3 regions of the Pseudoxanthomonas sp. CCNWLY206-1 genome follow, and region 2 is predicted to be linked to each of the others. Evidence: predicted binding sites of a transcription regulator. Region 2 holds the regulator's gene; each other region holds the start of a gene.
The links. Region 2 encodes HrcA, which represses chaperone genes, less so after heat shock. Its sites were predicted from a motif close to TTNGCACTCNNNNNNNNNGAGTGCNAA; they were not measured.
Positions count from the first base shown of each region.

Region 1: rpoH (RNA polymerase sigma factor RpoH) is a predicted target of HrcA. The motif match lies at 6,046-6,072, and genes of this name have one in related genera.
Region 3: groES (co-chaperone GroES) is a predicted target of HrcA. The motif match lies at 4,525-4,551, and genes of this name have one in related genera.

Region 1 covers NZ_JBDKXI010000005.1:337,692-345,409, reverse strand. The annotation lists gene AADW18_RS13695 (hypothetical protein) at 1-646, opposite strand, end outside; gene AADW18_RS13690 (primosomal protein N') at 1,107-3,287, shown strand; gene AADW18_RS13685 (NAD(P)/FAD-dependent oxidoreductase) at 3,294-4,592, shown strand; gene AADW18_RS13680 (DUF1203 domain-containing protein) at 4,565-5,032, opposite strand; gene rpoH (RNA polymerase sigma factor RpoH) at 5,157-6,035, opposite strand; gene AADW18_RS13670 (dipeptidase) at 6,152-7,390, opposite strand; rRNA gene rrf (5S ribosomal RNA) at 7,491-7,605, opposite strand.
Region 2 covers NZ_JBDKXI010000001.1:398,040-405,757, reverse strand. The annotation lists gene dnaJ (molecular chaperone DnaJ) at 1-747, opposite strand, end outside; gene dnaK (molecular chaperone DnaK) at 838-2,754, opposite strand; gene grpE (nucleotide exchange factor GrpE) at 2,951-3,466, opposite strand; gene hrcA (heat-inducible transcriptional repressor HrcA) at 3,672-4,715, opposite strand; gene recN (DNA repair protein RecN) at 4,877-6,544, shown strand; gene fur (ferric iron uptake transcriptional regulator) at 6,686-7,093, opposite strand; gene bamE (outer membrane protein assembly factor BamE) at 7,196-7,588, shown strand; gene AADW18_RS01660 (RnfH family protein) at 7,601-7,718, opposite strand, start outside.
Region 3 covers NZ_JBDKXI010000004.1:389,045-396,762, reverse strand. The annotation lists gene AADW18_RS12070 (3-deoxy-7-phosphoheptulonate synthase) at 1-983, opposite strand, end outside; gene AADW18_RS12065 (DUF6445 family protein) at 1,640-2,248, opposite strand; gene groL (chaperonin GroEL) at 2,400-4,040, opposite strand; gene groES (co-chaperone GroES) at 4,186-4,476, opposite strand; gene cutA (divalent-cation tolerance protein CutA) at 4,686-5,021, shown strand; gene AADW18_RS12045 (protein-disulfide reductase DsbD) at 5,026-7,329, shown strand; gene AADW18_RS12040 (TlpA disulfide reductase family protein) at 7,326-7,718, shown strand, end outside.

The DNA of each region.
Region 1 (7,718 bases), on a different contig from region 2:
TGGCGCCACCGCAAACCACCAGCACCAGCAATGCCCACCACCAGCGGCGTGTTCCGCGCGGTTGCTGCGCGGGCACCCAGGACGCAGGAACCAACGGGGGTTGCCGGGCGGGAACGCTGGCGATAGCGCTTTCGCGCAATCTTGCCAGCCGCGCCAGCCGGTCCGGCGGCAGGTCGCGCAGCTGTTGCTGGGCGGCTTCAGCCAGCAGGCGCCAACCTTCCGGGTCGGGCCGGCCTGCGGAATCTTGTGGACAAGCCGAGGTCAGCGCCTGCCGGTAGCCGGCCTGATCCAGGCCAAGCACGGCCGTGGCATCGTCCTCCGCCAGGCCCGCGACCAACCGCGCCAGCAGCGCGGCGCGTACGGGCGGTTCCAGCGCACTCAAGCGCTGGAGCGCCAACGGCCAGCTCGCGGCAGCGGCATTCTGGCGTAATCCGGGCGAGGCGATCAGCAGCGCCCAGAAGCGGCGCGGCCAGTCGGCCATCGGTGCGCTGGCGGCGTGACTGCGGAACGCCCGCATGGCGGCCAGCAGCGTCATATCGCCTACGTCGGGATTTCCGGATTGCAGCTGAGCGAACAGAACAGCTCGCCGCTCCACGCCGCGCAGGAAGGCGGACAGTGCCGCGGGCGTTTCGCCGGCTTCGCTCATGAAGGAAATTGACTGTGGATCGCGTTCATTGCGGTCGCATCATAGCTAGGTGCCGCACCGTTCCGGATGCTTGACACACCGCCAAAATCTGCTCTCCGAAGCAGGGCAAGGCTTTCCGGCAAAACGCGTTGTGCACAGCGGTCATAGATTCGTCATGAGGACGTGGAAGCAGAGGCGCGCTGACCGTATTTCAGCTTTGTTTCACATCTATATTGTTGTTTTTAATAGAAAAAGCGCCTTTGGCGTTTTTTTCACCAAGATGGAGAGGAGGCTTGTAGCAGGCTCGTTCCGGCGTGGAGCCAGCCCGCCATGCACAGATTTATCCACAGACGATGTGGATAAATCCGAATCCCTTTTCATAACCGGCACTTGCGTGATTTTCGTCAAGGAATTGACAGATTGTCGACGCAACTGAAGCGGCGTTCACGGCCGGGCAGCCGGGCCGCTAAACTGGCCGCGAATGCTCTCCGATGCCCTGCTCAGAATCGCCCTGCCGCTTCCCTTGCCCCGGGGTTTCGACTATCTCCCACCTGCCGGTCACACCGTTTCTCCCGCCGATGTAGGGCGGCGTGTACGGGTACCGTTCGGTTCGCGCGAACTGACCGGCGTGGTGGCGGAAGTAGTCCCTCCAGGCGATGGCCACCATGAGCTTCGCGAGGTGTTGGCTGTCCTTGATGCCGCACCGCTCTTTCACGGGGAGTTGCTGGATTCACTGCAATGGCTGGCGCGCTATACCCACGCGCCGCTGGGGGAGGTATTCGCCACGGCACTACCTGCACCGCTGCGACAGGGCGAACCCGTGCCGGAATCGAACGTCTGGGCGTGGCGTATGACCCGCGATGGAGCGGCCAATGCAGAGGGCTTGCGGCAGGGCCGTCCACGTCGATTGGCGGAATTGATAAAGCTGGGACCACTGGAGGAAGACACTCTGGACCTCCGGATGGAGGATTGGCGCAGCGCCGCACGCGCTCTGCTCAAACGCGGGTACGCCGAACGCGTAGCCGTTTCCGCGAGCGTTCCGGTGCCGCAGCCCCAATCGGGTCCGATGCTCAACGAAGAACAGCACGCGGCAGCGACAAGCATCCTCGCAACGGAGGGCTTCCTACCGCTGCTGCTGGACGGCGTTACCGGCAGCGGTAAGACCGAGGTCTATCTGCATGCCATCGCCGATTGCCTGCGGCGTGGCCGCCAGGCGCTGGTGCTGGTGCCGGAGATCGGCCTGACTCCGCAAACGCTGGCGCGGTTCCGCGCTCGGTTGGGCGTGCCGGTGCATGCACTGCATTCTGGGTTGAACGACAACGAGCGTGCACGTACCTGGGCTGCCTGCGCGCGCGGGGAAGCACGCGTGGTGGTGGGCACACGGTCGGCGGTGTTCACGCCACTGCCGGAAGCGGGTTTGATCATCGTCGATGAAGAACACGACGGCAGCTACAAACAGCAGGATGGCATCCGTTACCACGCCCGCGACTTCGCACTGGTGCGCGGCAAGGCCTTGGCGGTGCCGGTGGTGCTGGGCAGCGCCACACCGTCGATGGAATCGCTGCACAACGCTCATAGCGGCCGTTACACGCATCTGCGGCTGTCGCATCGAGCCGGCGATGCCAAGCCACCCTCGGTCAGAGTGCTGGACGTGCGTAAGCGCTCGCAGCAAGCCGGTTTGTTGCCCGAAATGGTCCAGGCGATCCGTCGAGCAGTCGACGCCGGCGGTCAGGTGCTGGTGTTCAAGAATCGCCGCGGTTACGCGCCGGTGCTGCTCTGTCACGACTGCGGCTGGAGTGCGCGATGCAAGCGCTGCGATTCACCCATGACGGTGCATGCCGGCGGCAAACGCCTGCAATGCCATCACTGCGGCGCACGCCAAGCCGCGCCTCCGGCTTGCCCCGATTGTGGCGGCCTTGCATTGCAGCCCCAGGGTATCGGCACCGAGCGGCTGGAAGAGACATTGTCGGAAATTTTCGTCGATGTGCCGGTACTGCGCATCGACCGCACCACCACTCAGCGCCGCGACGCGCTGGCCAAGCATTTGGCGTCGCTCGGCGATCGGCCTGGCATTTTGGTGGGCACGCAGATCCTGGCCAAAGGTCATGATCTGCCGCACCTGACGCTGGTCGTCGTGGTGGGCGTGGACGAAGGCTTGTTCTCCACGGATTTCCGCGCGGGCGAGAAGTTGGCGCAACAGCTGATTCAAGTGGCCGGACGCGCGGGCCGTGCGGAAAAGCGGGGAGAAGTCTGGTTGCAGACGCATCATCCGGATCATCCGCTGCTCAATACACTGATCAATGGGGGTTATCACGCCTTTGCAGAGGCCGAGCTGCAGCAGCGCGAAGCGGCGGGTTTCCCGCCATTCGCTCATCTGGCGTTGCTGCGCGCCGAGGCACAGCAGAGCGACGCTGCATTGAACTTCCTGCAAGCGGCCAAGCAGCGATTACGCGCCCAGGACTCGACACTTGAGATGCACGGGCCGTTGCCGGCGCCGATGCCCAAGCGCGCCGGCATGCACCGCATGCAGCTGTTGCTTTCGGCGCCAGACCGGCGCCTGCTGCATCGCCTGCTCGATCACACCGTTCCCGCTTTCTACGACCTGCCCGAGGCGCGCAAGACGCGCTGGTCGTTGGATATCGATCCCATCGATCTCTATTGAGTGTTTATGACTTCTTCGCACACATCGGTCCCGCACATCGTCGTCCTCGGCGGCGGCTTCGCCGGTCTTTGGGCGACTCGCGCATTGGCGAATTCGCCAGCACGCATCACCCTCATTGATCGCCACAACCATCATCTTTTTCAGCCATTGCTGTATCAGGTGGCGACTGCCGGCTTGTCGGCGCCGGACATCGCCGCACCGTTGCGACACATCCTGCGTAAGCAAACCAACGTGGAAGTCCGGCTGGCAGAAGTGCTCACTATCGAGCCGCAGAAAAAACAGGTGGGACTGGACGACGGCAGTACGTTGGGTTTCGACTATCTCCTGGTCGCCACCGGTGCGACCCACGCCTACTTCGGCCACGACGAATGGGCACGCCACGCACCCGGCCTGAAGACATTGAACGACGCGCTGCAATTGCGTCGTCACCTGCTGCTGGCGTTCGAGCGAGCGGAGGCGGAGACGGACCCTGCGCAGCGTGCCGCATGGTTGAACTTCGCTATCGTCGGTGGTGGCCCAACCGGAGTGGAACTGGCGGGTACGCTGGCGGAGATCGCCCGGCATACGCTGAAGAACGAATTTCGCAATATCGATTCTTCGGAAGCACGCGTGCGCTTGATCGAGGCCGGACCCCGGGTACTGTCTTCATTTCCGGAATCGCTGTCGGAAAAAGCCCGCCTGCAACTGTCCAAGTTAGGGGTCGAAGTTTCGACCGGCATACCGGTCACTGACATCAACGAAGACGGCTACCGCCTGGCTGACGAATTCGTCGCGGCAAAGACCGTTGTCTGGGCTGCTGGCGTGGCCGCGTCACCCTTAGCCAAGTCGCTGGCCGTACCATTGGACCGCGCGGGCCGCGTGCTAGTGCAACCGGATCTGAGTGTGCCTGGCCATCCTGACATCTTCGTCGCCGGCGATCTGGCGGCGATCGCCTCCGATGGCAAGCCGGTGCCCGGTGTTGCGCCTGCCGCGAAACAAATGGGGCGGCATGTAGCGCAGACCATCCAGGCACGTCTTGCCGGAGCGGCGGCAACGCCGTTCCAGTACAAGGACTATGGCAATCTCGCCACTATTGGGCGCATGGCGGCGGTGGTGGATTTCGGCAGGCTGAAATTTTCAGGAATTCTAGCCTGGTGGTTCTGGCTTGCCGCGCACGTGTTTTTTCTCATTGGCTTCCGCAACCGAACCGTCGTCCTGCTCAATTGGGCGTGGGCGTATTGGAGTTACCAGCGCGGCGCCCGGATCATCCTGGGCGGCGACAACGCCGGCGAAGACGATCAGTCGCGATCGACACGGCAGGCATAGCAGCCCGGCCGCGCATTGTGGATATGCAGATAGGCGATCTGTTCGCGCTCGAAGAAGCCGGTAATGATCGCTTCCAGGCCTGTTCCCTCCACTACTTCCGCAGCGTGCATCCAACCGTGTTCGTCGTAGGCTCGTACGGAAAGCAGGCGGTGCAGGAAGGACGGCGGAATGCGATCTTGGAAGCTTGCGGCAGCGGTGGGTTGTTGCCGGATGAATATCGGACCGCTGGCGCGGTAAGGACCCTCCACGTCGTGGTGCTGGTGGGGAAGCAACAGCAAGGGTTCGCCAGCCTTGGCGTCCTGTAAAGAAATTCGACAAGGAAAGCCGCGATCGCTGTCCGCCAAGACACGACGGATGTTCAGTGCAGCAAGCGCGCTGTCTTCCAAGGACCAGAGATTCTTGAAGGGTTCCGGCGATAGGCCGGTAATACGATAAGCCATGATGTGCTCCTACCTTGAGTGGTTGGCACTATCCTGCTGTTTCGTAATGTCCGGCGATATCCGGATCTTGCACACAAAAACGGCTCCGTTTCCGGAGCCGTTTGGGTTTGACTGATCCGCTGCTTTAGGCGGCGAACAGCGCCTTCATCTTTTTCAGCGCGTTCGCTTCGATCTGGCGGATACGCTCGGCGGAAACGCCGTATTCGTCAGCCAGCTCCTGCAGCGTGATCTTGCTTTCGGCATCCAGCCAACGACGCTTGATGATGTCGCGCGAACGTTGATCCAGACCGGCCAAGCCTTCACGCAACAACTCCAGCTGGTTGTCGGCGCTGTCAGCACGTTCGTAAGCCTGCGACGGGTCTTCGTCGTGCGCGACCAAGTAGCTCGCCGGCGACGGCGGGGTGTGGTCTTCGTCTTCGTCTGCCGGAGCATCGAAACCGATGTCACGACCTGACAGGCGCGACTCCATCTCAAGTACTTCGCGCTCGGACACATTAAGGTCTTTCGCTACCGCGCTGACTTCCGCTGCATTCATCCATCCCAACCGGGTCTTGGATTTGCGCAGGTTGAAGAACAATTTGCGCTGAGCTTTGGTCGTAGCGACTTTGACGATGCGCCAATTCTTGAGGATGAACTCGTGCATTTCCGCACGGATCCAGTGCACCGCGAAGCTCACCAAGCGCACACCGATTTCCGGATCAAAGCGCTTCACCGCTTTCATCAGACCGATATTGCCTTCCTGGATCAGGTCGCCTAGCTGCAGGCCGTAGCCGCTATAACCGCGGGCGACATGCACCACGAAGCGTAGATGCGAATGCACCAGTTCGCGCGCGGCATCCAGGTCTTCTTTTTCGCGATAACGACGCGCCAGTTCCTGCTCCTCGTCAACGGTCAGCACCGGAATCTGATGCACGGCACTGACGTATGCGTCCAGCGAACCGAGCGCACTGGGAATCGGCAGATTGTTGGCCACCATAGCGGTGGTAGGGGAGGTCTGGTTCATAGGCACCATATTAGCAGTCGGGGGATTCGACTGCTAACCCGAGAAATAGTTCCCTATCATCCTGTCGATGGAACAATTACCAGATTCTGTTCAACCTAAATTTATGTTTTTACTCGTTATTTCGCCCTGACGCTCTCCGCCTTGCTTTGGACGGCCCGCAGCACTCTGAGCAGGTTGCCGCCCCAGACGTTGCGGATGTCTTGGTCCGTATAGCCCGCCTGGCGTAGTCGCTCCGTGATGGCAGGGAGCGCCGATACATCCTCCAGACCCACGACGCCACCGCCTCCGTCCCAATCCGCTCCGATCCCCACGTGATCTGGACCTGCGACTTTCAAGATGTGCAGCAGATGGCGCATGTAGTCGTCCAAGGTGGCGCGCGGAACGGGGTACTGTTGATCGACCGATCGCCGTTCCTGCAGGTAAGCCTGGACTTGCCCTGGAGTCAGTCCGCTCTCGGGTCCATATTTCTTGGATAGGGCGGACAGCGCTTCCTCGCGCGCGGGAACTTTAGGCACCTCAACTAAATAGCCGCCATACGCGTTGACGTGGATCACCCCTCCCTTGGCCGCCAATTTTCGGATCCGAGCATCGTCAATGTTGCGAGGATGCTCGTATATGGCATCGGCACTGGTATGCGACAGGACAATGGGCGCCTGCGATAGTTCCAGCACTTGATCGAAGACGGCATCGCTGGCGTGCGAAGCGTCCAACAGGATGCCCAGCCGGTTTGCTTCGCTGACCAACTCACGTCCCTTCGGACTCAAACCTCCCCATTCCTGACCTTTCGCATCCGTGGAGGAGTCTCCAAAGTCGTTATTCAATACATGGGTGATGCCCAGCATGCGCAACCCGAGGCGATGGTAAGCACTCAGCAAAGTGGGATCGGATGCCAACGGCGACGCATTCTCCATGCTGATAAAAACTACCCGCTTGCCTTCGGCTGCAATCCGCTCCGCATCGTCCGCGGTCAATGCCAGCTGGAAGTCGGCGGCATTGGCCGCCAACATTTTGTGGATGGCGACCAGCCGCTCCAGTGCATGATCCCGCGCATCGCGATTGCCCGCGGGATCGCGCGCTCCTTGACCGGTGTAGACCACCCAGAAGCCGCCATCCAGACCACCGGCTTTCATACGCGGCAGATCGACTTGGGCGAGGTCCGCGTCGTGCTCGTGATTGTCGCTGATGCTCCAACCAGGCCGGGCGAAATTAGCGGGAGTATCGAGGTGGGTATCCAGAACCAAGGCGCTTTCGTGTAACTGTTTAACGCCCTCCGTAACCACCTGCTCTGCATTCACGCCAAAAGCCACCGGGAGACCGAACATCAGGCACGTCATCACCAAAGGCCGCAGCTTCATCGCAGGATTTCCCCAATGTGGATAAGTGCTCGATTGTTCGCCAAACCAAAGCAATAAAAAACCCCCAATCTCATATGAGATTGGGGGTTTGGGGTAAAGCCCCTGGCGATGACCTACTCTTGCATGGCTTAAGCCACACTACCATCGGCGCGGCTGCGTTTCACTTCCGTGTTCGGGATGGGAACGGGTGGGACCACAGCGCTAATTTCACCAGGGAGACGGTTGGAGCGTGCAGGCATCCGATAGAACGGAGCCGCACCGTCTCGCATAGGGTCTTGTGACGTAGCTTGCTATTTTGGATTTTCATCGACGTGACCGTCGAGGAAGC
Region 2 (7,718 bases):
GCGCACTTCCACGTACAGGTCGCCAGGTGGTGTGCCGGGAGGGCCGGCCTCACCTTCACCCGTCAAGCGGATGCGGTCGCCGTTGTCCACGCCGGCCGGAATCTTGATGGACAGAACTTTTTCTTCTTCCACCCTGCCTGCGCCATGGCAATGCTTGCATGGATGCCGGATGGTCTGGCCGCGGCCGCCGCATGTCGGGCAGGTCTGTTGCATGGCGAAGATACCGCGCTGGACGCGCACGTTGCCGCGCCCGCCGCAGGTAGTGCAGGTTTCGACCTTGCCATCCTCCGAACCGGAACCGTTGCAAGGGTCGCACGGCGCCAGCGTGGGAATCTCGATACGCTTTTCTACGCCGGCAACGGCTTCTTCAAGATCCAGCTCCATCACGTAGCCGACATCGGCGCCACGACGCGCGGCGCGCGAGCCTCCGCCGGCGCCGCCGAAGATGTTGCCGAAAATGTCGCCGAAGATATCGCCCATGTCGGGCGCGCCGTAACCGCCACCGCCGCCGCCCATACCGTGCTCGAAGGCTGCGTGCCCATGTGCATCGTAGGCACGACGTTTGGCGCTATCGGAAAGCACCTCGTAGGCTTCCTTGCATTCCTTGAATGCCGCTTCGGCCGAGGTGTCGCCCGGATTGCGGTCCGGATGATGTTTCATGGCGCAGCGCCGATAAGCCTTTTTCAGGTCTTCGTCGCTGGCGGTGCGGGATACACCCAGCACTTCGTAGTAATCGCGTTTGCTCATAGGGAATCGGGAGTCGGGATTCGGGAGTCGTCAAAAGCGGAGAAGCGAGCCGTGACCCGCTTCTCCGATTCTCGATTCCCTATTCCCGATTCACTGCTTGTTGTCGTCCTTGACTTCAGTGAACTCGGCATCGACCACATCTTCGGTCTGGGCGGACCCGCCCTCGCCAGCCGCACCGGGTTGCTCCGCAGCCGCGGCCGCTGCGTATAGCGACTGGCCGGCTTCTTCCAGCGCCTTGGTCTTGGCTTCGATCTGGGCCTTGTCATCGCCCTTCATCGCGGTATCCAGGTCGGCGATCGCGGCCTCGACACGGCCGATCACATCGCCCGGCACCTTGCTGCCGTGCTCGGTGATCGCGGTGCGGGTGGCGTGCAGCAAGCCGTCAGCCTGGTTGCGTGCCTGCACCAGCTCATGGAACTTCTTGTCCTCTTCGCGATGCGCTTCGGCGTCCTGCACCATCCGCTGGATTTCTTCCTCGGACAGGCCGGAACCGGCCTTGATCTCGACCTTCTGTTCCTTGTTGGTCTTCTTGTCCTTAGCCGACACGTGCAGGATGCCGTTGGCGTCGATGTCGAAGGACACCTCCACCTGCGGCAGGCCACGCGGCGCCGGGTCAATGCCGGCCAGATCGAACTTGGCCAGGGACTTGTTGAAGCGGGCTTGTTCGCGCTCGCCTTGCAGCACGTGCACGGTCACCGCGGACTGATTGTCCTCGGCGGTCGAAAAGACCTGCGAAGCCTTGGTGGGAATCGTGGTGTTCTTCTCGATGATCTTGGTGAACACGCCGCCCAAGGTTTCGATACCCAGGCTCAGCGGAGTCACGTCCAGCAGCAGCACGTCCTTGACGTCGCCGGCCAGCACGCCGCCCTGGATGGCAGCGCCCAGCGCCACGGCCTCGTCCGGGTTGACGTCCTTGCGCGGCTCCTTGCCGAAGAATTCAGCCACTGCCTGCTGCACTTTCGGCATGCGGGTCTGGCCACCGACCAGGATCACTTCGCCGATGTCGCTGGAGCGCAGGCCAGCATCGTTCAACGCAGTACGGCACGGCTCGATGGTCTTCTTGATCAGGTCTTCGACCAGCGCTTCCAACTTGGCGCGGGTCAGCTTGATGTTCAGATGCTTGGGACCGGAGGCGTCAGCCGTCACGTACGGCAGGTTCACTTCGGTCTGCTGCGCGCTGGACAACTCGATCTTGGCGCGCTCGGCAGCATCCTTCAGGCGCTGCAGGGCGAGCGGATCCTTGCGCAGGTCGATGCCCTGGTCCTTCTGGAATTCTTCCACCAGATAGTCGATGACGCGCTTGTCGAAGTCTTCGCCGCCCAGGAAAGTGTCGCCGTTGGTGGCCAGCACTTCGAACTGCTTCTCGCCGTCGACATTGGCGATCTCGATGATCGACACGTCGAACGTACCGCCACCCAGGTCATAGACCACGATCTTGCGATCCTTGGCGTCGGTCTTGTCCAGGCCGTAGGCCAGCGCGGCCGCGGTCGGTTCGTTGATGATGCGCTTGACGTCCAGGCCCGCGATCTTGCCGGCGTCCTTGGTAGCCTGGCGCTGGCTGTCGTTGAAGTAGGCCGGCACGGTGATCACCGCTTCGGTGACGGTCTCGCCCAGGAAGGCTTCGGCCGTTTTCTTCATCTTTTCCAGGATGCGCGCCGAGATTTCCTGCGCAGACAATTTCTTGCCGTCGGAAGTGGTTACCCAGGCATCGCCGTTGTCATGCTGGACGATGCCGTAGGGGACCAGCCCGATGTCCTTCTGCACTTCGGCATCGGTGAACTTGCGGCCGATCAGGCGCTTCACCGCGTAGAAGGTGTTCTTGGGGTTGGTAACGGCCTGGCGCTTGGCCGAGGCGCCCACCAACACTTCGCCGTCCTTGGTGTAAGCGACGATGGAAGGCGTGGTGCGGTCGCCCTCGGCGTTTTCGATGACGCGCGCCTTGCCGCCTTCCATTATCGCCACGCACGAATTGGTCGTGCCTAGGTCGATACCGATGATCTTGCCCATTGTGGGTTGCTCCCTAAGAGATTCAGTATTTGGCCGGCCTGGGCCGGGTTGATGAGTGGAATGTGGGGGTCGAGCCCTCCCCTTCAAGGGGGAGGATTGAGAGGGAGGGGTGTTATCTGTCGTCGACATTCACTTCGTTCGACCGGAAAACCATCCCCATCCCAGCCTTCCCCTTGAAGAGGAAGGGAAAAAATAGTCAATCGTGCTTTGCCACCACGACCAGCGCGGGGCGCAGCAGCCGGCCATTGAGCAGATAACCCTTTTGGAAAACCTGGATTACGGTGCCCGGCGCGGCACCCGGCGCTTCGGCTTGGCTGATGGCTTGATGGTGTTCCGGATTGAAGACTTCACCGGTCGGATCCAACAGGGCCAGACCATTGTCGTTGGCTACCTTAAGCAACTGCTTCATCGTCAGCTCCAGACCGTCCTTCAACGGGCTGGGTTCGGGGCCGGCAGCCGCCAGACCGGCATCCAGACTGTCGAATACCGGCAGCAAATCGCCAAGCAGGCGCTCGTTGGCGAACCTGCGCGCCTGCTCGATGTCCCGTGCCACGCGCTTGCGTTGGTTATCCAGATCGGCGCGTTCCAGCAGCGACGAGGCGCGCAACTGGTCTAACTCGTTATGCAGGCGCTCTATTTCAGCTTTTGCGTTTTCAATCTCATTCGACTCGGATGTCTGTCCGAGGTCGGAATCTTGTTCGTGCTCGCTCATTTCGGGTCCCGTTGCGGCAAGTCCGGCCGCCTGATCGGAACCAATGGGGCCGCCCGGGCGGGATTCAAGGCGATAAAGCCGGGAATGGGGAATGAAGGCGTCCACCTATCGAGGTCTTCAGTCCTTCGGTGAGCCCCGCGGCGTGGCGCTCGGATCCCTGCCCCCGGCCCCGGTCCCTGGCGCCCGTTAGCTTGTTCAACAAGCTCTATTTGACCGGATTGTCCATGGCGGCGCCCAGCACATCGGCCGCAGCCTGGACGACGGGGATGACCCGGTCATAGGCCATGCGAGTGGGACCGATCACCCCCAGTACGCCCAGCACCTGGCCGCCGACCATGTACGGTGCGGTGACCGCGGAGATGCTGGCGTGTGGCGCCAGCCCGGTTTCGTCGCCGATGAAGATGCGCACCCCCGGAGCCTGGATCGTGCGCTCCAGCAACTGCAGGATCTCGCGCTTGCGGGCAAACGCTTCGAACAACTCCCGCAGGCGATCCAGGTCTGTCAGATCCTGCACGCCCATCAGCTTGGTTTGTCCGGCCAGCACCACGTCGTCCGCGGTCGGCGCCAGCGCTTGCTCAGCCAGTTCCACGGAATGCGCCAACAGGCCTTCCATTTCCGACTGGGCCGCGCGCAGATCACGCAACAACGTGGTGCGAATGTCGGAAATCGGGCGGCCAGCGAAATGGGCGTTGAGATAGTTCGCGACTCGTTCCAGTTCGGAACGATCGTAGGCGCGCCGCGGTTCGATGACCCGGTTCTGCACTTCGCTGTCGGCGAAGACCAGGATCGCGAGTACCCGCCGCGCATCCAGCGGGACGAAGTCGATATGCCGGAACGCGAACTGCTCCCTCTTCGGCGCACTCACGACACCAACGAAATGGGTCATGGCCGACAGGAGTTCCGAAGCATTCCCCAGTAACGCCTGCGTTCCGGCGCCTTGCGGCATTTCCGAACGCAGCCGGGCGACTTCGCCCTCGCCCAGGGACTTCACCTGCACCAGGCTGTCCACGAACACCCGGTATCCCTGCTCCGTCGGCACTCGTCCGGCCGAGGCATGCGGAGAACTGAGCAGGCCGACTTCTTCCAGTTCGGCCAGGATGTTGCGGATCGTGGCCGGACTGACGTCCAGACCGGCATGCTTGGCCAAGGTCGCCGATCCCACCGGTTCGCCGTCGCGGATGTATCGCGATATCAGCGTGCGCAACAGCTGCCGAGCGCGCGGATCGAGCGGATTGGAGGGGGCGGCCATGGCGACTAGATAGCCGTGCGCCGGCTTTATTGCAAGCGCCGGCGGGGTTGCCCTGTCTCACCCGCTGCCAGTATGGGCAAGGAAAGCATCGGCGCTTCACTTGCGAACGGCGGCGCCTGCTGTCGCAGAACTTGAGCCAGTAACCCTTACAATCCGCGACCATGCTAAGACACCTCGCGATCAAGGATTTTGCCGTCGTCCGATCCGCCGAACTGGAATTCGGCCCTGGGATGACAGTCATTTCGGGCGAAACCGGCGCCGGCAAGTCGCTGCTGGTGGATGCGCTGGGCTTTCTATCCGGCCTGCGCGCCGATAGCGGCGTGGTGCGCCATGGTGCGGAACGCGCGGACCTATCCGCCGAATTCGTTCTGGAATCGCCCGCGCCCGCGCTCGCCTGGCTGGCCGAAAACGAGCTGGACGACGACGGTCATTGCCAACTGCGCCGCGTCATCCGCGCGGACGGCGGTTCCCGCGCCTGGATCAACGGGCGCAGCGTGACCCTGTCGCAGCTATCCGACCTCGCCTCCCGGCTGGTGGAGATCCATGGCCAGCACGAACACCAGGCACTGCTTTCCAAACCCAGTCAGCTGGCGCTGCTGGATGCCTATGCCCGCAATCACACGGAAGCCACGGCCGTGCGTGAGGGCGCTGAGCGCTGGCAGGCATTGTTGCGCGAGCGGGAGCGCCTGTCCGAACGCGGCGACGTCTCCGATCGCATCAACTACCTGGAACATCAATTCACCGAGCTGCAGCGCGAGGACCTGTCGCCCGCAGCCATCGAGGCCCTGACCACCAATCACAAGCGTCAGGCGCACGCCTCCGGACTGATCCATGCCTGTGATGCCGCGCTGGTGCGTTTGGGCGGTGATGAAGCGCCTTCCCTGCTGCGCCAATTGCAACAAACCCGCAGCGAGCTGGCACGCATGGCCGAGCACGAACCCCGGTTGCGTGAAGTCGATGGCCTGCTGGAAAACGCCGACATCCAGCTGGAGGAAGCGCTAGGCCTGCTCAGCCAGGTTCGCGACGACCTGGATGCTGACCCTTCGCAGCTGGAAGAGTTGGAACGCAAGCTGGGACGTATCCACGACCTGGCACGCAAGCACCGCATTTCGCCCGATCAATTGGCGGAACAACGCGACGGCATCGCGGCCGAACTGGAATCGCTGCGCGGCGCCGGCGAGCGCCTGCTCAAGTTGAACAGCGAAATCGAAGCGGCACGCGATGCGTGGCGCTATGCCGCGGTGCGCCTGGGCAAGACCCGCCAACGCGCTGCCACGCAACTATCCAAGGCCACCACGACGCTGATCGCCGAACTGGGCATGGGCGGCGGCAAGTTCGAAATCGCTATCGAGCCCAACGAATCCGAACGTGCCGATCCACTGGGAGGCGAGCGGGTGGAATTCCTGGTGTCCGCCAACGCCGGGCAGCCGCCGCGCGCATTGCGAAAGGTAGCTTCCGGTGGCGAGTTGTCGCGTATTTCGCTGGCCATGGAAGTCGCCGCGCTGGGCCTGGATGCAGTGCCTACGATGGTGTTCGACGAAGTGGATTCCGGCATCGGTGGTGCGGTCGCGGAAATCGTCGGCCAGAAGTTGCGCGCCCTGGGCGCCAAGCGCCAGGTTCTATGCGTCACCCACCTGCCCCAGGTAGCGGCGCAAGGTCACGCCCACTACCGCGTCAGCAAAGCGCCGGTGGAAGGCATGACCCAGAGCGCGGTCGAGTCACTCACTGCCAAACAGCGTGAAGAGGAATTGGCGCGCATGCTGGGCGGCGTCGAAGTCAGCAAGGAAGCGCATGCGGCTGCCAAGCGGTTGCTGGCGAACGCCGTGTAAGGCGCAACGCGTCTCGTAGAGCGGAGCTTGCTCCGCTGCTTTTCCTACCTATCCATCAAGAGCAGCGGAGCAAGCTCCGCTCTACCAGGCGTGGGTGAACTCCTTGTGGGAGTGACGTACCCGTGCCTTTGTGAAGCCGCGTTAGCGCCTTTTCTTGCGCACGTACAGCACCAGCGAGTGCTCTTCTATTTCGTAGCCGTGCTGCGCGGCGATCTTGCGTTGCAAGGCTTCGATTTCTTCGTTGGAAAACTCGATGACATGGCCCGTATCCACGTCGACCATGTGATCGTGGTGGTGTCCGCGGTCAAGTTCGTAAACGGCCTGGCCGCCTTCGAAATTGTGCTTGAGGACCAAGCCGGCCGCTTCGAACTGGGTGAGCACGCGATATACCGTGGCCAAGCCGATTTCGTCGCCTTGCTCAAGCAGCTGCCGGTAAATGTCTTCGGCAGACAGATGGTGCTCGGAAGTCTTCTGTTCCAACAACGCCAGGATGCGCATCCGGGGATGCGTCACCTTCAGTCCGACTTTGCGTAGATCCTGCGTTTCCATGGCGTCTCCGTTCATTCTCGGTTTAGCGCCAGCTGCCTGTAGCTCGGTTGCGGCGGTCGCGGGAAGTGTATCATCGACGCGATTTCCTTCCTTACGATCCCAATGCGTAAATTCCTGCTGGTCGCCGCCCTCGCCTTCTCCACCGCCGGTTGCGGCATCCTGTACAAGCAGCCGATCTACCAGGGCAACCTGCTCGAAAAGACCGCCGTGGACCAGTTACAGGCGGGCCAGAGCAAGCAGCAGGTGCAGGCATTGCTGGGCACCCCATCCATTTCCGATCCGTTCCATGCCGATCGCTGGGATTACACCGCTGCCCAGCGCACCAACCGTCGTGGCACCACCGAGATCAAGAATCTCACGCTGCACTTCGAAGGCAACAGCCTGGCCAAATGGGAAGGCGAATACTTCCCCGAGAACGACCTGCAACTGTCGAAGGACGTGCGCAAGTTCGGCCCGAACCTGGCTAAGGAAAAGAAGAAAGGCGGGCGCCGCTAAAGCGTTTGCCGTCTAAAGGGGTTTGCGCGCACGGCGTCGGCGCGCCTCCTTGGGATCCATCTGCAGCGGCCGCAACAGCTCCACGCGGTCACCATCATGCAGCGGCGCATCGTCGGCCGCCGCCACGCCG
Region 3 (7,718 bases), on a different contig from region 2:
CAGCCATCGGTGATGCTTTGGCCATAGGTCAGCTTCTGCCCGGGGACCAATTCCTGGCGACCAGCAACAAGATGGCTTTCGATCATCGTGCCGATGATGCGGTGGTCGCCGGCTTCGACTTGCGCTGCGATGGCGTCGATGACCCGCGGTTGGTTTTCCGGATCCTTGCTGCTGTTGGCGTGGCTGGCGTCGATCATCAGGCGTGCGGGCAGGCCGGCCTTCGTCAACACCAGGCTGGCGGCTTCCACGCTTTCGGCATCGTAGTTGGGCGCTTTGCCGCCGCGCAGGATCACGTGGCAGTCGGGATTGCCGGTGGTCGAGGCGATCGCGGAGCGGCCTTCCTTGGTGACGGCCAGGAAATGGTGCGGATGCGAGGCGGCGTTCACTGCATCGGCTGCGATTTTCACGTTGCCGTCGGTGCCGTTCTTGAAACCGACGGGGCACGACAAGCCGGAGGCCATTTCGCGATGAATCTGGCTCTCGGTGGTGCGCGCGCCAATCGCACCCCAAGCCACCAGGTCGGCGATGTATTGCGGCGATGTGGTGTCGAGATATTCGCAACCGGCGGGCAATCCGAGACTGTTGATGTCGCGCAGCAGCCCGCGCGCCAGCCGCAGTCCTTCGTTGATGCGGAAACTGCCATCCAGGTCCGGATCGTTGATCAGGCCTTTCCAGCCGACCGTGGTGCGTGGCTTTTCGAAGTACACGCGCATGACGATTTCCAGGTCCGTCCCCAGTGCATCGCGAAGCGGACGCAGCCGCTTTGCGTACTCCATCGCGGCAATGGGGTCGTGAATCGAACAGGGACCGATGACGACGGCCAGGCGATCATCGTGGCCATGCAGGATTTCATGCAGTGCTTGCCGGCTGTTGGTAACGGTTTCGGAAACCATGTCGTCGCAGGGCAATTCGGAAATCAACTGCGCAGGTGGTGTCAGCGGTTCGAGCTTGCGAATGCGCAGGTCGTCGGTGTGGGGGGCCATTCGTGTTTCTCCAGTTGTTTTAGATCCGCCGGCCCTGGCAGCAAAAAAGCCGCCAGGGTGGCTGGCGGCTTTCAGGGGATGCTTCTGTTTCAAATCTTCAGAGCAATCGCGACCCGTCCTCCGCCAGCGGCATTGGAAAACCGTAATACCAAAAGTAAAAGCGGGCGCGGGGTGCGTTCATGGGCGCCATTGATAACACAGGCTTTGCCGGGTTACGAATGTTTCATCTGCAACCGGCATTCTTTATGTGAGGCATGGGAATGCTACCTGGCGCGATTTTCTCTGGGACAAGGTAGGTGCGTCAGCCTTTGTAGGAACGATTGCCTTTGTAGGAGCGGCGTCCCGCCGCGAGCTCTTCCTGTCAGCCCGCGATAAACAGTGAAGAGCAGTTGAAGCCCGCCAGTTCGCCAACTTGACGCGCTGCGGCGCGCTTCTGATTAAACCCACTGAGAGATGACCGGGGCGCGGAGCGGCGCCCCGCCGCGAGCTTTTCTGTAGTCGGCCCTTCGTAGAGCGGAGCTTGCTCCGCTGCTCTTTGTTCGGCGTACAGGAGCGAGAAACAGCGGAGCAAGCTCCGCTCTACAGGCCTCGACAGAACAAAGAGCTCGCGGCGGGACGCCGCTCCTACGACAACAACATTATTTCGGCGTTTGCGATCATGCGCCGGCAAAAAACATCAGATAAACCAATCGACCATTTTCGATGCGGTCGCCAAAGGCCGGGCCCGCGGTATGCCACAGCCATGGACGCAGCATTATCAGGCGATTGAAACGCATCGGCACCCGCATGGTCATTTCCCACTTGGAATCATCGACGCTGTCTTTCTCGATAATGGCGCGATGCATTTCCTGCAGAGATGAATATCCCATCGCCGTGACTTCGGCATCGGTGAGCGGCGCGCGGTCGGTGTTGGTTGGCAGATGACGGAAGAACTCCGTACCGCCCTGGCAATCCTCAGGACGGCTGAGATACAGAATGCCGGACCAATAAGCCTGGTCGATATGCACCTTCGCCCTGCCCTTGTCCGCCGCGAGCGTGACACGAAACTTGGCGTGCGATTGCGGTGGCGACACGGGCTTCACTGGTTCGCCCACGAGTCGCGATACCGCTTCGGACAAGCCGTCGATCTCGATACGTTCCAGCGAATTGCGACCGGGAAAGGCGCCTTGCTGATCCGGGTAGGTCAGCTGCAGTGCAGTGTTGCGCAGCGCGTCGGCATCGCGCGCACTAAGGAAGTCGTCGACGACAATCAAGGAAGTAGGCATGGCGGCGAGCGTAGCCCGGCGCTAAACCTTCAGCAAGCGATGCAATTGTCTGCATCCACCCGTAGGAGCTCCTGCACAAAAAAGAAAAACCCCGCCTCGCGGCGGGGTTTTTGTGTTGCGGTGTTGCGGTGTTGCGTATGGAGAGACTGGATCAGAAATCCATGCCGCCCATGCCGCCCATGCCACCGCCGCCCGGCATTGCCGGCTCGTCCTTCTTCGGCGCTTCGGCCACCATCGCTTCGGTGGTGATCATCAGGCCGGCGATCGAAGCTGCGTTCTGCAGGGCCGAACGGGTGACCTTGGTCGGGTCCAGGATGCCGAACTCGATCATGTCGCCGTATTCGCCGGTCTGGGCGTTGTAGCCGTAGTTGCCCTTGCCGTTGGCGACGTTGTTCAGCACGACCGAGGGCTCTTCGCCGCAGTTGGCGACGATTTCGCGCAACGGGGCTTCCATCGCACGCTTGGCGATGTTGATGCCGTGGTTCTGGTCTTCGTTGGCACCCTTCAGCTCGCCGATGGCCTGCAAGGCACGGATCAGGGCAACGCCGCCGCCCGGGACCACGCCTTCTTCCACCGCCGCACGGGTCGCGTGCAGGGCGTCTTCAACGCGGGCCTTCTTTTCCTTCATTTCGACTTCGGTAGCTGCGCCAACCTTGATGACGGCCACGCCGCCAGCCAGCTTGGCCACGCGCTCCTGCAGCTTCTCGCGGTCGTAGTCCGAAGAGGTTTCTTCGATCTGCGCCTTGATCTGCTTGATGCGGGCCTGGATGCGGTCGGCTTCGCCGGCGCCATCGATAATCGTGGTGTTTTCCTTCGACACCACGACCTTCTTGGCACGGCCGAGGTCGTTGATGGTGGCCTTTTCCAGCTGCAGGCCGACTTCCTCGGAGATCACCGTGCCGTTGGTCAGCGTGGCGATGTCTTCCAGGATGGCCTTGCGACGGTCGCCGAAGCCCGGCGCCTTCACAGCGGCGACCTTGACGATGCCGCGGATGGTGTTGACCACCAGGGTGGCCAGCGCTTCGCCTTCGACTTCCTCGGCCACGATCAGCAGCGGCTTACCGGCCTTGGCGACGCCTTCCAGCACCGGCAGCAGTTCGCGGACGTTGGAGATCTTCTTGTCGTGGATCAGGATGAAGGGGTCGTCGAATTCGACCTGCTGCGACTGCTGGTTGTTGATGAAGTACGGCGACAGGTAGCCGCGGTCGAACTGCATGCCTTCGACCACGTCCAGTTCGTTCTCCAGGCCCGAACCTTCTTCAACGGTGATCACGCCTTCCTTGCCGACCTTCTTCATCGCTTCGGCGATGATGTCGCCGATGTTGCTGTCGGAGTTGGCCGAGATGGTGCCGACCTGGGCGATCGCCTTGTCGTCGGCGGTGGGCTTGCTGATCTTCTTCAGCTCGGCCACGGCGGCGATGACCGCCTTGTCGATGCCGCGCTTCAGGTCCATCGGGTTCATGCCGGCGGCGACCGCCTTGGAACCTTCGCGGATCAGCGCCTGTGCCAGCACGGTGGCGGTGGTGGTGCCGTCGCCGGCGTTGTCGGAGGTCTTGGAAGCGACTTCCTTGACCATCTGCGCGCCCATGTTCTCGAACTTGTCAGCCAGTTCGATTTCCTTGGCGACGGACACGCCGTCCTTGGTGATGGTCGGGGCGCCGTAGCTCTTCTCGAGCACGACGTTGCGGCCCTTCGGGCCCAGGGTGGCCTTGACGGCATTGGCGAGAATGTTCACGCCGCGCACCATGCGCGTACGTGCGTCTTCGCCGAAACGGATATCTTTGGCAGCCATTTGAATCTCCGGGAATGGGGAATTGAGAATAGGGAATCGTTAGAAGCGAAATGACATTGCGGGGGAGTGGAGACCGTGACGGGTGAATCGGCGCGAATGCGCTTTTCCGATTCCCTATTCCCGATTCCCCATTCCCGCCTCGGCGTCAGCCGAGGACCGCGAAAATGTCGTCTTCTTTGACGACCAGGTAGTCGGTACCGTCCAGCTTCACTTCGGTGCCGCTGTACTTGCCGAACAGGACCTTGTCGCCCACTTTGACCTTCGGCGCGCGCACGCTGCCGTTGTCCAGCGCCTTGCCTTCGCCCACGGCGACGACTTCACCCTTGATGGGCTTCTCGGTGGCCGAGTCGGGGATCACGATGCCGCCAGCGGACATCTTTTCTTCTTCCATACGCTTGATGACCACGCGGTCGTACAGCGGCTTGATATTGCTCATTTCAATCCTCTTTAAGTGATTGATTACACACGGGAAAGGGTGGCGATGTTAGCACTCGGACATGTCGACTGCCAGCATCGCGGGCGCAAAAACCCGGCACGAACGCCGGATTGCCCAGATGTTGGGGCCCCAAGATGACGATTCAAGGGCCACTTGCCGGAAATTTTTGCGGAAGCCCGCCTGCCGGGGTCTGCGATAATTCCGCGCCCATGCCCATCCGCCTTGTCTATTGCACCTGCCCCGACGCCGCTACCGGCCAGCGCATCGCCGATGCCCTGGTGGGAGAACGGCTGGCCGCCTGCGTCAATCTGCTCCCCGCGGTCACTTCGGTGTATCGCTGGCAGGGCAAGGTGGAACAGGCTAGCGAAGTCCTGCTGCTGGTCAAGACCACTGCCGAACGGCTGGAAGCACTAGGCGCCCGCATCAGCGAACTGCACCCGTATGAACTGCCGGAGGTAATCGCGGTCGAAGTCCGCGCCGGCCTGCCCGCTTATCTGGATTGGGTCGTCGCCCAGACCCAAGACCCCGCCGATTTCCCCGAGTGATCCTATGACGTTGTTGCGCCGTTCGTTTTTCTTGCCCGCCTGTTCCGCGCTGCTGCTGATTTTGGCGGGCACCTGGCCGAGCGCCCCCGCGCTGGCCGTGGACGTGGACGACCTGCTGCCGGTGGACCAGGCCTTCGAGCTGAGCGCCAAGGCGCCGACCCGCGACCGCATCGAGATCGAGTGGAAGATCGCCGACGGCTATTACCTCTACCGCCATCGCACCGATGTGCAGGCCACCGAAGGCTTCACCGGCGAGGCGCTGCAGCTGCCCAAGGGCAAGGCTTATCGAGATGAGTTCTTCGGCGATGTGGAGACCTACCGCGATCGTCTGACCGGCGTATTGCCAGGCACCGCCATCGCTGATCGCGTCACGCTCAAGGTGAAATACCAAGGCTGCGCCGATGCCGGGGTCTGCTATCCGCCACAAACCCGCACGCTGACCGTCACGCTGCCGGCAACCGACAGCGCTCCAACGGCATTCGTTCCATTGACGCGGCCTGGCACGTCGCTGCTGGGCAACCCGTCCGCCGGCGCCGTCGATGCCGCACCGCTGCCGCCGGAGCAGGCATTCGCTTTCGAAGCGATTGCCTTCAACGGGGACCAATTGCTGCTGCGCTTTACCCCGACGTCCGGCTACTACGTGTACCGCGACCGCACTTCGATGGCGCTGGAAGGCGCCCCGGGCATCGCGCTGCAACCGCCGCAGTGGCCCAAGGGCAAGGCGTACCACGATGAACACTTCGGCGATGTCGTGGTCTATTTCGATCAAGCCGAGGTGCCGGTACCGCTGAAACGCGAACACGCGCGCGCCGTCGATGCCACGCTGCGGGTGACCTTCCAAGGCTGCCAGACCGGTGGCATCTGCTATCCGCCGATGACGCGCCGGGTGAAGCTATCGATTCCCGTCGGCACGGTTACCGCCGCTGCGGCGACGGCTGCCACGTCCACGAGCGTTGTGGGCTCAGAAGCAGGCGGCGATGCCGCGGGAACTTCGAAAGCCGCCGCCGTTGCTTCCGATGCCGCTTCCACGGGTAATCCGGCCGAAGTGCCGCGCACCACGCCGCCGGAAGACGTGCAACGCCGCAACGCGCCTACCGTCGGCGGCTTTTTGCTGGCGTTGTTGCTGGCGCTGGGTGGCGGACTGGTCCTGAACCTGATGCCGTGCGTACTGCCGGTGTTGTCGTTGAAGGCGTTGTCGCTGGCCGATAGCGGGCGCAGCGGTGGCCACGCGCGGCAAAGTGCGTTGTGGTACACCGCTGGCGTATTGATCAGTTTCGTCGCCATTGGCGCCTTGGCGCTGGGCTTGCGCGCCGCGGGCCAGGCGCTCGGTTGGGGCTTCCAGCTGCAGCAGCCGTGGGTCGTCGGCTTGCTGGCATATCTGATGTTCGCTATCGGGCTGAGCTTGTCCGGTGTGTTCTCCGTCGGCCATCGCCTGGCTGGAGCGGGCGATGCGCTGACGCGCCAGACCGGACCCGCGGGAGACTTCTTTACCGGTGTATTGGCGGTGGTGATTGCCAGTCCCTGCACGGCACCGTTCATGGGCGCAGCGCTGGCGTTCGCCTTCACCGCCTCCACGCCGCTGGCGCTGATGGTGTTCGCCGCACTTGGACTGGGATTGGCGCTGCCGTTCCTGCTGATCGGTTTCGTACCGGCGCTGGCCAACCGTTTGCCCCGTCCAGGCGCGTGGATGGAAACACTGAAACAGTTCCTCGCCTTCCCGATGTACCTGACCGCGGTCTGGCTGCTGTGGGTGCTGGGCAACCAGCGCGGCATCGATGCGATTGGGCTGGCGCTGGCCGGCTTGGTGCTGCTGGCGCTGGGGTTGTGGTGGTTCCAGCGTCTGCGCCTGCGCACGGCACCGCTTCGCCGCGCATTGGCGGTGGCGCTGGTGGCTGCATCGCTGGTGCCGCTGGCGATGGCGCATCGCCTGCCGTCAGCGTCCCGGGCAAGTGCGGATGGTGCCGCGGCGGTCTCGTTTTCGAATGCCAAGCTGGCTTCACTGCGGGCGGAAGGACGCGTGGTGTTCGTCGACATGACCGCCGACTGGTGCGTGACCTGCAAAGCCAACGAAAAAACCGTACTTCACACCCAGGCATTCCGCGATCTGCTGGAGCAGCACGACGCCGTTTTCATGCAGGGCGACTGGACCAATGTGGATCCGGAAATCACCGCGTTCCTGGAAAGTCATAAGGCCGTCGGTGTGCCGTTGTATGTGGTGTATCCGCGCAACGGTGGCGAAGGCGAAGTGCTGCCGACCGTGCTGACTCGCAAGATGGTGAGCGACGCATTGGCACGAGCGGCGCAATGAAAGTCACCACGCCTCGCATTCTATTGGCGGCTGTCGTGGCCGCCGCGCTTGGTGCCGTCGCCAGTGTATGGTTCGACGGCGGCCGAGTGCTGCTGCGGACAGAAGCGGGACAGCGCGTGCTGCAAAGCGCCGCGGATGCGTCTGCGCCAAAACCGCCTGCGGGTGTGGTTCCTGCCAAGCGCGGTGATGCAATGCCGTCTGTCGTGCTGCCGGGATTGGATGGCGAACGCATCGACATCCCAGCCCACTATGCGGGGCGTCCGCTGTTGATCAATGTCTGGGCCAGTTGGTGCGGCCCCTGCGTGGAAGAGATGCCCGAACTCGAAGCCTTCGCCAAGACTCAAGCGGCCGATGGTGTGCAAGTGATCGGACTCGCACTGGATACGCCA